Regions from separate parts of the Bradyrhizobium sp. URHA0013 genome, predicted to be linked through region 1. Evidence: predicted binding sites of a transcription regulator. Region 1 holds the regulator's gene; each other region holds the start of a gene.

Region 1 (4,278 bases):
GTCGTCCCGGCGAAGGATCCGGTCAGCAGCCCAACCACTCGCCAAAGCCGGCTGCATTTTCGGGCTTCTGTTCGTATACGAACGGAACTAGGCTCCCCTTCCGTTGAGTTCATCCTGGAGGGAGGCGAATGATGCTGGATCGGCGACAAGTCTTGGCGGCGCTCGGGACGAGCGCGCTCGTGGCGCTCGCGCCAACCGCGATTCTTGCGGCCACATCGATCAAGCCGGACGATGCATCCGCGCTGCTCGTGATCGACGTGCAGAATTGCTTCCTGCCCGGCGGCAGCCTTGCCGTGAAGGAAGGCGAGCAGGTGGTGCCGGTCATCAACAAGATCTCGAAAGCGTTTTCGAACGTGGTGATGACGCAAGACTGGCACACGCAAGGCCATGTTTCCTTCGCATCAGTCCACGCCGGCAAGAAGCCGTTCGAGACCGTCGATCTTCCCTACGGCAAGCAGGTGCTGTGGCCCGACCATTGCGTGCAGGGCACCGACGGCGCCGCGCTGTCGAAAGACCTTGCGATCCCGCACGCCGAGCTCATCATCCGCAAGGGTTTTCACAAGGACGTCGACAGCTATTCGGCCTTCCTCGAAGCCGATGGCAAGACCTCGACCGGCCTTGCCGGCTATCTGAAGGGGCGCAAGATCAAGCGTGTCTTCGTCGCGGGGCTGGCGACGGATTTCTGCGTGGCCTGGACCGCGCTCGACGCGCGCAAGGCGGGCTTCGAGGTCTATGTGGTGGAAGACGCCTGCCGCGGCATCGACAATCAGGGTTCGCTCGCAAAAGCCTGGGCCGATATGGCCAAGGCCGGCGTGAAGCGGATTCAGTCCGCGGATATCGCGGCGAGCGCGTAAGAGGCGCGACCGAACTGCAAGACCCTCATCCCGAGGAGCGCGCTTCTTAGCGCGCCTCCTCACCATGAGGATCGATCAGTTCGCCGCGCCGTTCGGCTCGTTGCTGTTGGCGGGCGCGGCCTTGGCGCCGCCCTTGGCGACACCGACCAAGGCAGGACGCAGCACGCGCTCGCCGATGGTGTAGCCGGCCTGCATGACCTGCACGACGGTGCCCGCGGGCACCGATGCATCGGGCACCTCGAACATCGCCTGCTGGAAGTTCGGGTCGAACTTCTGGCCAAGGGGGTCGAACTTCTTCACGCCGTGTTTTTCCAGCGCGCTGAGCAGCGAGCGCTCGGTCAGCTCGACGCCCTCGATCAGCGAGGCGAGGCCTGCATCGGCCGCCGCACGGGCCTCGGCCGGAACGGCATCGAGCGCGCGCTGGAGGTTGTCGGCGATGTCGAGCACGTCGCGGGCAAAGCCCGTGACGCCGTAGAGCTTGGAGTCCGCGACCTCCTTGGCAGTGCGCTTGCGCAAATTCTCCATCTCGGCCAGCGTCCGCAGCATGCGGTCGCGCGCCTCGGCGACTTCCTTCTGCAGAAGCTCGACCGAGCCCGGCTCGGGATCGTCGGGCATGATGTAGGGTTTTGACACCACGGGCTCGCCGGCCGCAGCACTCGTGTCTTCGGGTTGCCGGTCTCGATCGGTCATCGGCTCTCTTTTCGCATTCGTCTCAGGGGGTTTCTGGCCCGCATATCGTGCTTCGGGCGCCGAAAATCAAGCTCCCGTGATCGGGGGAGACGCCGGTCAGCCCCCCAGGAGCCGGCTGACGATGCGGGCAGCGTAGTCCACGGTCGGGATCACGCGGGCATAATTCAGCCGCGTCGGCCCGATCACACCCAAAACGCCGACGATATGGCCGGCAGCGTCCCGATAGGGCGAGATGATGGTGGACGAGCCCGACAGCGAGAACAGCTTGTTCTCACTGCCGATGAAGATCCGCACGCCTTCCGCAGTCTCGGCCCGCCCGAGCAGGTCGATGACCCCGCGCTTGGTCTCGAGATCGTCGAACAGCAGGCGAACGCGCTCGAGATCCTCCAGCGCATGCAAATCCTCGAGCAGATTGGCGTGGCCGCGGACGATGAGCTGCCGATCCTCGTTCTCGCCGCCCGACCAGCTGGCAATCCCGGCCGAGATCACCTTATGCGTCAGCTGATCGAGCTCGGTGCGCGCCTCTCCGAGCGCGGTCTCGAGTTCCAGCCGCGCCTCGGCCAGGGTCCGGCCCCGGATCCGCGCATTGAGGAAGTTGCCGGCTTCGGTCAACGCCGAGGATGGAACTCCCGGCGGCAGCGTCAAAACGCGGTTTTCGACCTGCCCGTCCTCGCCGACCAGGATCACCAATGCCTTTTCCGGTTCCAAGCGGACGAATTCGATATGTTTCAGCCGCGCATTGGATTTCGGCGTCAGCACGACCGCGGCAGCGCGGGTCAGGCCGGAGAGCCGCGTCAATGCCTCCTCGAGCGCAGCCTCCACCGATTGCGCGTGGCCCACGGAGGTCAACTGGCTCTGGATCGCCTGCCGTTCACTGTCATTGAGGTCGCCGACCTGCATCAGGGCATCGACGAAGAAGCGCAGGCCGAGTTCCGTCGGCAGCCGGCCGGCGGAGGTGTGCGGGGCGTAGATCAAGCCGAGCTGTTCCAGGTCGGCCATGACGTTGCGGACGGAAGCGGGCGACAGCGGCATGGCGATCAGGCGCGAAATATTGCGCGAGCCCACCGGCTCCCCGGTCGCGAGGTAGCTTTCGACGATTTGACGAAAGATGTCTCGGGAACGCTCGTTGAGCTGGGCGAGGCCCGCGCGCGGCGCGATCAGATGGATCGGATCGTGATGGGCCACAGACCGTAACTCCTCTCAGATACAGCTAATTTGTCTATCCCTGGGGCTTCTGACAAGCGTGGCGTTCGCGGATTGAAAATCGGGGGTGAATAAGGCCTCGATCTTCCCCCTTGCCGCCCACCCTCACCCCCCCTACAAGCACCGCCAACAGCCCTTTTCCGAGAGTTTTGGAGGATTTCCCATGCGGCCAAGCCGCCGTGCGCCCGACGAATTGCGCCCCGTGACGCTGGAGCGCGGCGTGGTCAAATATGCGGAAGGCTCGTGCCTGGTGAAATTCGGCGACACCCACGTGCTGGTCACCGCCACGCTGGAAGACCGCCTGCCGCCGTGGCTCAAGGGCCAGGGCCGTGGCTGGGTCACCGCCGAATACGGCATGCTGCCGCGCGCGACCTCGGAACGCACCCGCCGCGAGGCCTCGGCAGGAAAGCAGAGCGGCCGCACCGTCGAAATTCAGCGCCTGATCGGCCGCTCGCTTCGCACCATCATCAATCTCGAAGCGCTCGGTGAGCGCCAGATCACGGTCGATTGCGACGTGCTCCAGGCCGACGGCGGCACCCGCACGGCCTCGATCACCGGCGCCTGGGTCGCCCTCGCCGATTGCATCACCTGGATGAAGGCGCGCAACATGGTCAAAGCCAATGTGTTGCGCGACAACGTCGCCGCGATCTCCTGCGGCATCTACAAGGGCACGCCCGTGCTCGACCTCGACTATGCCGAGGACTCCGAAGCCGATACCGACGCCAATTTCGTCATGACGGGCGATGGCCGCATCATCGAAGTCCAGGGCACCGCGGAACGCGAGCCGTTCACGGAAGCCGAGTTCCTGGCGCTGATGGCGCTGGCGCGCAAGGGCGTGGCGCGTCTCGTGGACTTGCAGAAACTGGCGGTAGCGTAGTCAATAGGCCGATGCATCGCCGAATCACCGGAAAGCTCGTCATCGCGACCCATAATCCCGGCAAGCTCGCCGAGATGAAGGAGCTGCTCGCGCCTTACGGCATCGAGGCGGTGTCGGCCGGCGAATTAGGCCTTCCGGAGCCGGAAGAGACCGGAAACGATTTCCGCAGCAACGCCGCGATCAAGGCGATCGCGGCAGCGCAGGCGACCAAGCTGCCGTCCTTCGCCGATGATTCCGGCATCGTGGTCGACGCGCTCGACGGCGCGCCCGGCATCTACTCGGCGCGCTGGGCCGGGCCGAACAAGGATTTTGCCGCGGCAATGGCGCAGATCGAACGACTGTTGCAGGAGCGCGGCGCGACCACGCCCGCCAAGCGCAAGGCGCATTTCGTTTCCGCGCTCTGCGTCGCATGGCCCGACGATCATCTCGAAGAGGTCGAGGCGCGCGTCGACGGCACGCTGGTGTGGCCGCCGCGCGGCACCGCCGGCTTCGGCTACGACCCGATGTTTTTGCCCGACGGCCACAGCCGCACCTTCGGCGAGATGGAGAGCATCGAGAAGCATGGCCTGCCGCCGCTCGGTCTCGGCCTGTCGCACCGTGCCCGCGCCTTCGTGAAACTGGCGGAGATCTGCCTTGAGCCGCGCTAGAGCGTTT
Region 2 (4,278 bases), on a different contig from region 1:
GTCGATATTGGCCTCGACCCATTCCCGCAGAATGGCGGCGTCAGCACGTGGGAAGCCTTGCAGATGGGCGTGCCGGTAGTGGCGAAGCTCGGTCACAGTCTGCCGAGCCGTGCTGCCGGCTCCATCCTCGCCGCGTTGGGCCTGCCGGACTGGGTCGCGGAAAGCGATGAGGCCTATGTCGAGATCGCAGCGAGCCGTGGGGCACAGATCGGCGACCTCGATAAGTTGCGCCGCGAACTGCCCGGACAGATCAGGGCTGCCGCCGCCGGCAACCCCGTCTCATACGCGCAAGCGGTGGACGACGCCTATCGCGCGATGTGGAAACGCTATTGCAACGACGGCGGCTGATCTCCGCTTCACCTACGCCTTCAACTCCACCGTCCTGAACTCGGCCGGCAGGATCACCTCCAGCAGTTCGACGTCGTCCGAATAGTCCAGGATCATGTGCTTGATCTTCGGCGGCTGGGTCCAGGCGCTGCCTTCTTTCATCAGCGTCTCGCCCTCTCCGTCTATATAGGTCTTTACCCAGCCCTTGAGCACGTACACCATCTGGAATTCGACGTCATGGAAGTGCAGCTTCGACACCTCGTCCGGATTGCAGGGGCCTTGCAGCCGGATCACGTGCGCTTGCGCCAGCCCGTGGCTCGCAGCGGCGATGCCGAGATCGCGATACTTCGCGTAGGTGCGCAAACCGTCGGCCTTGAAGTCTTCCTCGCGATGATGGCTGATCGCGATGCGCTGCTTGGGCCGCGCCGGTTTCTTGACGGATGACTTGGCCGGAGTCGCGCGAGCTTTCGCCTTCACCGCCTTGCGGGCCGTCGATCGTGCGGCGGGTTTGGCCCCGCTTCGCTTCTTCACCGCCGCCTGCGATGCGCTACGCGATTTTGCTTTCTTGGCCATGGCGGTCTCCCCTGTTGTTATAGGGGAGAGGTTAGCACGGAATGCGAAATCGTAGGATGGGTTAGCGTCAGCGTAACCCACCCTACAGCACCACGCTCGCCTTCAATGCAGCCGGAATACGCCGTCGACCGCGCGCAGCTCGGCCGGCTTGATCAGCTTGGAATGCGCGACCGTGACCGAGAACAGCGGACCGTCGAGCTTCTTCTGCCAGAACGCCAGGAAATCCGTCAGCGCCGGAAATTTCGGAAACATGTCGTAGTTCTGCCAGACATAGGTCTGGAGCAACGAGCGATGATCCGGCATCCGGTAGAGAATTTCGGCTGTCGTCAGCCCGTAACCCAGCACCTGTTTCCGGAAGTCGTCGGAAACAACCCCAACTCGCGAGACCATGCCAACCTCCTTTGCAGGAGCGCATATTCAAGGGGTGGCTTTCCGGTACGCCCTACGAGCCACCCGGTGGAGATGCGCTCACATGAGTGAAATGTGACGCAAACTGACAATCCATCTCAAGCCCAAAAGTTTAACAAGCTGTTGAAATTCAATGCGTTAGCAGCAGATGCGGCTCCGTGCTAATACGGGCGCGGAGCGCGATTAACGATGGAAAGAGATTTTGGCAGGCGGCGCTTCCGAGTGCTATTTTTCTGCTACAAGCCCTTGCTCCCGCCAAAATCCTGCCTTATCTCAGCTGTGCCTGTGCTAGCACTCGCGGGCGTAGACTGCTAACAACCCAAAATTCCCAACTTGTGCAAAAGCTTAGGAGAACTGCATGAAATTCCGTCCGCTTCACGACCGCGTCGTGGTCAAGCGCATCGACGCAGAAGAGAAGACCGCTGGCGGCATCATCATTCCCGACACGGCCAAGGAAAAGCCCTCGCAGGGCGAGATCGTCGCCGTGGGCCCGGGTGGCCGCGACGAAGCAGGCAAGCTGATCCCGATCGACCTGAAGGTCGGCGACCGCGTGCTGTTCGGCAAGTGGTCCGGCACTGAGGTCAAGATCGACAACGTCGATCTGCTGATCATGAAGGAAAGCGACATCATGGGCGTCCTCGACGTCCCCGCTTCCAAGAAGAAGGCGGCCTAAGAGCCCCTCTCTCCCCCAGCTAAACCTCTCAAGGAAAAATTCAGATGGCAGCTAAAGAAGTCAAATTCGGCGTCGATGCACGCGACAAGATGCTTCGCGGCGTCGACATCCTCGCCAACGCGGTGAAGGTCACTCTCGGCCCCAAGGGCCGCAACGTCGTCCTCGACAAGTCGTTCGGCGCTCCCCGCATCACCAAGGACGGCGTCACCGTCGCCAAGGAGATCGAGCTCGACGACAAGTTCGAGAACATGGGCGCGCAAATGGTGCGCGAAGTCGCCTCCAAGTCCGCTGACGCGGCCGGCGACGGCACCACCACGGCCACCGTGCTGGCCCAGGCGATCGTGCGCGAAGGCGCCAAGTCGGTTGCCGCCGGCATGAACCCGATGGACCTCAAGCGCGGTATCGACATGGCGGTGGAAGCCGTGGTCGCCGACCTCGTCAAGAACTCCAAGAAGGTCACCTCGAACGAGGAAATCGCCCAGGTCGGCACCATCTCCGCCAACGGCGACGCCGAAATCGGCAAGTTCCTCTCCGACGCCATGAAGAAGGTCGGCAACGAGGGCGTCATCACGGTCGAGGAAGCCAAGTCGCTCGAGACCGAACTCGACGTCGTCGAAGGCATGCAGTTCGACCGTGGCTACATCTCGCCCTACTTCGTCACCAACGCCGACAAGATGCGCGTTGAATTCGACGACGCCTACATCCTGATCAACGAGAAGAAGCTCTCCAACCTGAACGAACTGCTGCCGCTGCTCGAAGCCGTGGTGCAGACCGGCAAGCCGCTGGTCATCGTCGCCGAAGACGTCGAAGGCGAAGCTTTGGCCACGCTTGTCGTGAACCGTCTGCGCGGTGGTCTGAAGGTCGCGGCCGTCAAGGCTCCGGGCTTCGGCGATCGCCGCAAGGCCATGCTCCAGGACATCGCGGTTCTGACCGGTGGTCAGGCGATCTCTGAAGATCTCGGCATCAAGATGGAGAACGTCACGCTCGCCATGCTCGGTCGCGCCAAGAAGGTGATGATCGACAAGGAGAACACCACGATCGTCAATGGCGCCGGCAAGAAGGCCGACATCGAGGCGCGCGTGTCCCAGATCAAGGCGCAGATCGAGGAAACCACCTCGGACTACGACCGTGAGAAGCTCCAGGAGCGTCTTGCCAAGCTCGCGGGCGGCGTCGCGGTGATCCGCGTCGGCGGCGCGACCGAGGTCGAGGTGAAGGAGCGCAAGGATCGCGTCGATGACGCGATGCATGCGACCCGCGCCGCGGTCGAGGAAGGCATCGTCCCGGGCGGCGGCGTCGCCCTGCTCCGTGCCTCCGAGCAGCTCAAGGGCCTGCGCACCAAGAACGACGACCAGAAGACCGGCGTCGAGATCGTGCGCAAGGCGCTCTCCGCGCCGGCTCGGCAGATCGCGATCAACGCCGGTGAAGACGGCTCCGTGATCGTCGGCAAGATCCTCGAGAACAAGTCGTACGCTTACGGCTTCGACTCGCAGACCGGCGAATACGGCGATCTCGTCAAGAAGGGCATCATCGACCCGACCAAGGTGGTTCGCGCGGCGATCCAGAACGCGGCTTCGGTTGCGGCTCTCCTGATCACCACGGAAGCCATGGTCGCCGAGCTGCCCAAGAAGGGCGGCTCCGGTCCCGCGATGCCCCCGGGCGGCGGCATGGGCGGCATGGATTTCTAAGTCCAGCCATTCCGGCAAACGACAAAATGCGAAACCCCGGCAGCGATGCCGGGGTTTTTGTTTTCTCCGCTCCTCATTCCAGAGCGGCGCGCAGCGCCGGGCCCGAAATGACGGGACGGCCTCACCACACCTTCCCCAGCCGCTCCATGTGCGGCTCGCCGTGCTGGTCGAGCGACCAGAATATCCTCGTCACCTTGCCTACCAGATTATCCATCGGCACGAATCCGATCGACGACATCACGCGGCTGTCGCTCGAGTTGTCTCTGTTATCACCGAGCACGAAGAAATGGCCCGGCGGCACGGTGTAGACGTCGGTGTTGTCGTAGTAGCCGTTGTCGACGCAGTCCTGCGTCACGTAGGAGGCCGCCGTTCGGCAGCGTCTCGCGCCAGCGCTTGGCCTTCGCAGCGTCATCCGCGCCGCAAGTGGAGCCGGCAACCACCGCCTTCAGGGCAACGCGTGTCACCGCGCGATCGTTGAGGATGAGCTGGCCCTGCCGCATCTGGATGCGATCACCGGGTAGCCCGACCACGCGCTTGACATAGTCGACCGAGGTGTCCTTTGGCGTCCGGAACACGACGACGTCGCCATGCTCGGGCTCGGCGGCCCGGAAA
Region 3 (4,278 bases), 980 kb from region 1:
CGCGACGGGATAGCAGACGTCGAGCACGGCTGCGGTGACGGTCTTGCCCTGGCGTGTCTCCTTCAGGATCACGTCGGCATTGCCATCCATCAGCCCGTCGATCGAGGTGAAATAGCGCGTCTCGACGCCGCCGGGCGCCGTGGCCTTCGGCGCCAGCTTCATCTGGGCGGATGCGACCTCAGGCGAACCTGCAAGCAGAGCCGCCAGAACGGCCGTGGAGCAAAACACAAGCGCGCGCATCGACGAAATCCCCGGGGCAATGGGGCATGATCCGGAAAGTGTGAAGTGGTTTTCCGTTGAGATCAGGCCCAAACAATTCGAATCGGGCGTCACCGTAGTGGGTTTTGGCCGCCGGTTGAATTGGAAAGCACGGGCCATGATTGCCAAAAAAGAAGGCCGCCCGGAGGCGGCCTTCGCAACACTGTGGGCTAAGGATCGGTCTTAGAAGCCGCCCATGCCGCCACCGGCCGGCATGCCGGGCGCGGCGTCCTTCTTCGGCGACTCGGCGACCATGGCCTCGGTGGTCACCAGCAGGCCGGCGATCGAGGCGGCGTCCTGGAGCGCGGTGCGCACCACCTTGGCGGGGTCGATGATGCCCTTCTCGACCATGTCGACATACTCCTCGGTCTGGGCGTCGAAGCCGAAGGTCTCGGACTTGTTCTCCAGGATCTTGCCGACGACGATCGAGCCTTCCACGCCCGCGTTCTCGGAGATCTGGCGGATCGGGGCTTCCAGCGCCTTCAGCACGATGTTGATGCCGGCCTGGACGTCGGCATTGGCGTTGGTGAGACGGCCAACCGCCTTCTTGGCGCGGAGCAGCGCGACGCCGCCGCCGGGAACGATGCCCTCCTGCACCGCGGCGCGGGTGGCGTTGAGCGCGTCCTCGACGCGGTCCTTCTTCTCCTTGACCTCGATCTCGGTGGCACCGCCGACGCGGATCACCGCGACGCCGCCTGCGAGCTTGGCGAGGCGCTCCTGGAGCTTCTCACGGTCGTAATCCGAGGTGGTTTCCTCGATCTGGGCCTTGATCTGGCCGACGCGGGCCTCGATCTCCGGCTTCTTGCCGGCGCCCTTGACGATCGTGGTGTTCTCCTTGTCGATCACCACCTTGCCCGCGCGCCCAAGCATCTTCACCGTGACGTTCTCGAGCTTCATGCCGAGGTCTTCGGAGATCAGTTGCCCACCGGTGAGGATCGCGAGGTCCTCGAGCATGGCCTTGCGGCGGTCGCCGAAGCCCGGCGCCTTGACGGCGGCGACCTTCAGGCCGCCACGGAGGCGGTTGACGACCAGGGTAGCCAGAGCCTCGCCCTCGACGTCCTCGGCGATGATGACGAGCGGCTTGCCAGACTGCACCACGGCTTCCAGCACCGGCAGCATGGCCTGCAGGCCGGACAGCTTCTTCTCGTGCAGGAGGATGTAGGCATCCTCGAGCTCGGCGGTCATCTTCTCGGGGTTGGTGACGAAGTAGGGTGACAGATAGCCGCGGTCGAACTTCATGCCCTCGACGATGTCCACCTCGGTGTCGAGCGACTTGTTCTCCTCGACGGTGATGACGCCCTCGTTGCCGACCTTCTGCATCGCCTGCGCGATCATCTTGCCGATGGCGGCATCGCCGTTGGCCGAGATGGTGCCGACCTGGGCGACCTCGGAGGAGGCGGCGACCGGCTTGGCGCGCTTCTCGATGTCCTTGACGACGGCGGCGACCGCGATGTCGATGCCGCGCTTGAGGTCCATCGGGTTCATGCCGGCGGCAACCGACTTGGCGCCTTCGCGCACGATGGACTGGGCCAGCACGGTCGCGGTGGTGGTGCCGTCGCCGGCGAGGTCGTTGGTCTTGGAGGCGACCTCACGCACCATCTGGGCGCCCATGTTCTCGAACTTGTCCTCGAGCTCGATCTCCTTGGCGACGGTGACGCCGTCCTTGGTGATGCGGGGCGCGCCGAACGACTTCTCGATGAGCACGTTGCGGCCCTTCGGGCCGAGCGTCACCTTGACGGCGTTGGCGAGAATGTCGACGCCGCGCAGCATGCGATCGCGCGCGTCTCCGGAAAACTTGACGTCTTTGGCAGCCATGGTCTGCAATTCCTCTTGTTTCGTGATGTGTCTTGCTTATTGGGTCGCCTCATTCCCGGGGTCCGCGATCGAACCCGGCGGAATGATGCATGCCCGGATCGAGTGACCCGGGCATGCATTCAGCGGCCGTTCAGGCGTCTGGCCTTAGGCCATCACACCCATGATGTCCGACTCCTTCATGATCAGGAGCTCATCGTTGTCGATCTTGACCTCGGTGCCCGACCACTTGCCAAACAGCACACGGTCGCCGACCTTGAGGTCGATCGGGATCAGCTTGCCGGCCTCGTCGCGGCCACCGGGGCCGACGGCGACGACTTCGCCCTGGGACGGCTTTTCCTTGGCCGTGTCCGGAATGATGATGCCGCCCTTGGTCTTTGACTCGGCGTCGATACGTTTGACCACGACACGGTCATGCAGCGGACGAAATTTGGATTTAGTCATGACGTTTCCCTTTGGAGGCTCGCTTCGGAAGGAGTGAAAGTGGGCGGGCGGCGCTTCCGTCCACCCTTCTCGAGGATCGATCGGCGCGCGTTAGCAATCCATCTTTCAGAGTGCTAATGGTCCGCCCGGGAATATGGCTTGGCCGCGATCCTGTCAAGCAAAGGTGGTTAAGCGATTGGTGAGACGGATATAGGATGGTGACGTTGGAAACTTGTTCGGGGCGCCGGCGTATTAAAGGACGTCATTGCTCCGGCAGCGGTTTTGCGCTTGGCTGCGTAAGGGGTGCGGCCATGGTTTTGTCCGGGGGAATGCCATGATCAGTTCAGCTCACGCGCGCACGGTCGCCAATCTGGCGGCGGCTTCTTGCCTGGCGCTGCTGCTTGGCGCCTGCGGCGGCGGCATGAGCCTGCCGTCCTTTTCTTCGTCCTCACCGCCCCCCGAGGCCGAGCCCGGCACCGGTCCGGAAATGCCCGCGTCGATCCGCGCCGACGAGATCGTCGGGCGCTGGGGCCTCGCCTCGTTCCAGAACCCGGCGGACCGCGCCCGCACCGAGGCTGCCGCCCGGGCCCAATGCAAAAATCCTTATGTGATCACGGCCGGCTCCTCCGGCGGCGTGATCATGCATCTGGCGGACCAGGCAACACCGCAGGAGCTGCGGCTGAAGGGTTCGCCCAGCGGCAAGAACTATATCGGGCCGGCGGGTCCGACGCCCGGCGAGCAGGACCGCGAGATCGTCTCCTTCGACGGCCGCGTCCTCATCACCCGCTTCATCGACAAGGACGCCGCCACCCGCTACGGCAACATGGTCTACGTCCGCTGCGCGCCGAGGGCGTAATTTACTTTTGCCCTCTCCCCTTGCGGGAGAGGGTGGCTCGCCGCAAAGCGGCGAGACGGGTGAGGGGTCTCTCTCCCCGATCATAATTCTCACCTGAGTTTGCGGAGCCAATCCCTCATCCGGCGCTTCGCGCCACCTTCTCCCACAAGGGGAGAAGAGAACGCGGTGTCGCAATGACGAAAAAAACGCCGGCGTGCGCCGGCGTTTTGTTTTTCCGGAGTGTCGCGTCCGCTCAGTCGAACAGCGCGTCGATGTCGTCCTGCGAGGCGTGGCCGACGTCGCCTGCGAGCTTCGGGCCGTTGAGAAGCTTGTCGTCATCGCTGCGGGTGTCGACCTGCGGCACGACGTGGGACTTGATCGCGTCGACGCCGCCCCAGATCTCCATCATGGAATTGATGTGCTGCTCGATGAACTTCATCGTGCTCATGACCTTGCTGATGCGCTGGCCGGTCAGGTCCTGGAAGTTGCAGGCTTCGAAAATCGAGATGACGCGTTCCTGGATATCGTCGGCCAGCCGCTTCTGCTGATCGGCCGATTGCACCTTGGCCATCGCGCTGGCCGCCTGGTCGATCGACTCGGCGGCTTCGAGGATCTGCTGGGTCGCCTGTTCGGTGCCGCCGACGACCGCGCCGAGCTCGCCATTGACCTTGGCCATTTCGCCGCCGTCGAAGCTCTTGCCGTGCAGTGTCGCGATCTCGCGCTTGGTGCGGTCGATGGCGTCGTGGATGAGGTCGAGCTCGACCTTCAGCTTCTCGCACTGCTCGATCTGCGCCCGGTAAGTATCGAGCATGGTACGGGCTTCGGAGAGCTCGTGGGCAGTGGAGGCGTCGATCGCCGCCATGGCGGCGCTGCCGGACAAGGGCGCGGTGCCCTTCGCCATCTGTGCACGGATCGCACGCAACTCGGCCATGATCTCGCTATGCATCGGC

Evidence for each region. Region 1 encodes HrcA, which represses chaperone genes, less so after heat shock. Its sites were predicted from a motif close to GTTAGCACTCNCNNNNNGNGAGTGCTAAC; they were not measured.
Region 2: N551_RS0115790 (co-chaperone GroES) is a predicted target of HrcA. The motif match lies at 1,596-1,624, and genes of this name have one in related genera.
Region 3: groES (co-chaperone GroES) is a predicted target of HrcA. The motif match lies at 2,604-2,632, and genes of this name have one in related genera.

Annotation. Positions count from the first base shown of each region.
Region 1 covers NZ_JADK01000003.1:1,283,839-1,288,116, forward strand. The annotation lists gene pncA (bifunctional nicotinamidase/pyrazinamidase) at 132-854, shown strand; gene grpE (nucleotide exchange factor GrpE) at 930-1,544, opposite strand; gene hrcA (heat-inducible transcriptional repressor HrcA) at 1,641-2,729, opposite strand; gene rph (ribonuclease PH) at 2,911-3,624, shown strand; gene rdgB (RdgB/HAM1 family non-canonical purine NTP pyrophosphatase) at 3,636-4,271, shown strand.
Region 2 covers NZ_JADK01000009.1:190,944-195,221, reverse strand. The annotation lists gene N551_RS0115805 (tetratricopeptide repeat protein) at 1-348, shown strand, start outside; gene N551_RS0115800 (cupin domain-containing protein) at 361-900, opposite strand; gene N551_RS0115795 (usg protein) at 1,003-1,290, opposite strand; gene N551_RS0115790 (co-chaperone GroES) at 1,667-1,981, shown strand; gene groL (chaperonin GroEL) at 2,026-3,666, shown strand; partial or broken gene N551_RS39680 (hypothetical protein) at 3,893-3,946, opposite strand; gene lepB (signal peptidase I) at 3,936-4,278, opposite strand, start outside.
Region 3 covers NZ_JADK01000003.1:302,487-306,764, reverse strand. The annotation lists gene N551_RS0101545 (hypothetical protein) at 1-240, opposite strand, end outside; gene groL (chaperonin GroEL) at 442-2,073, opposite strand; gene groES (co-chaperone GroES) at 2,218-2,514, opposite strand; gene N551_RS0101530 (hypothetical protein) at 2,828-3,349, shown strand; gene N551_RS0101525 (protein phosphatase CheZ) at 3,582-4,278, opposite strand, start outside.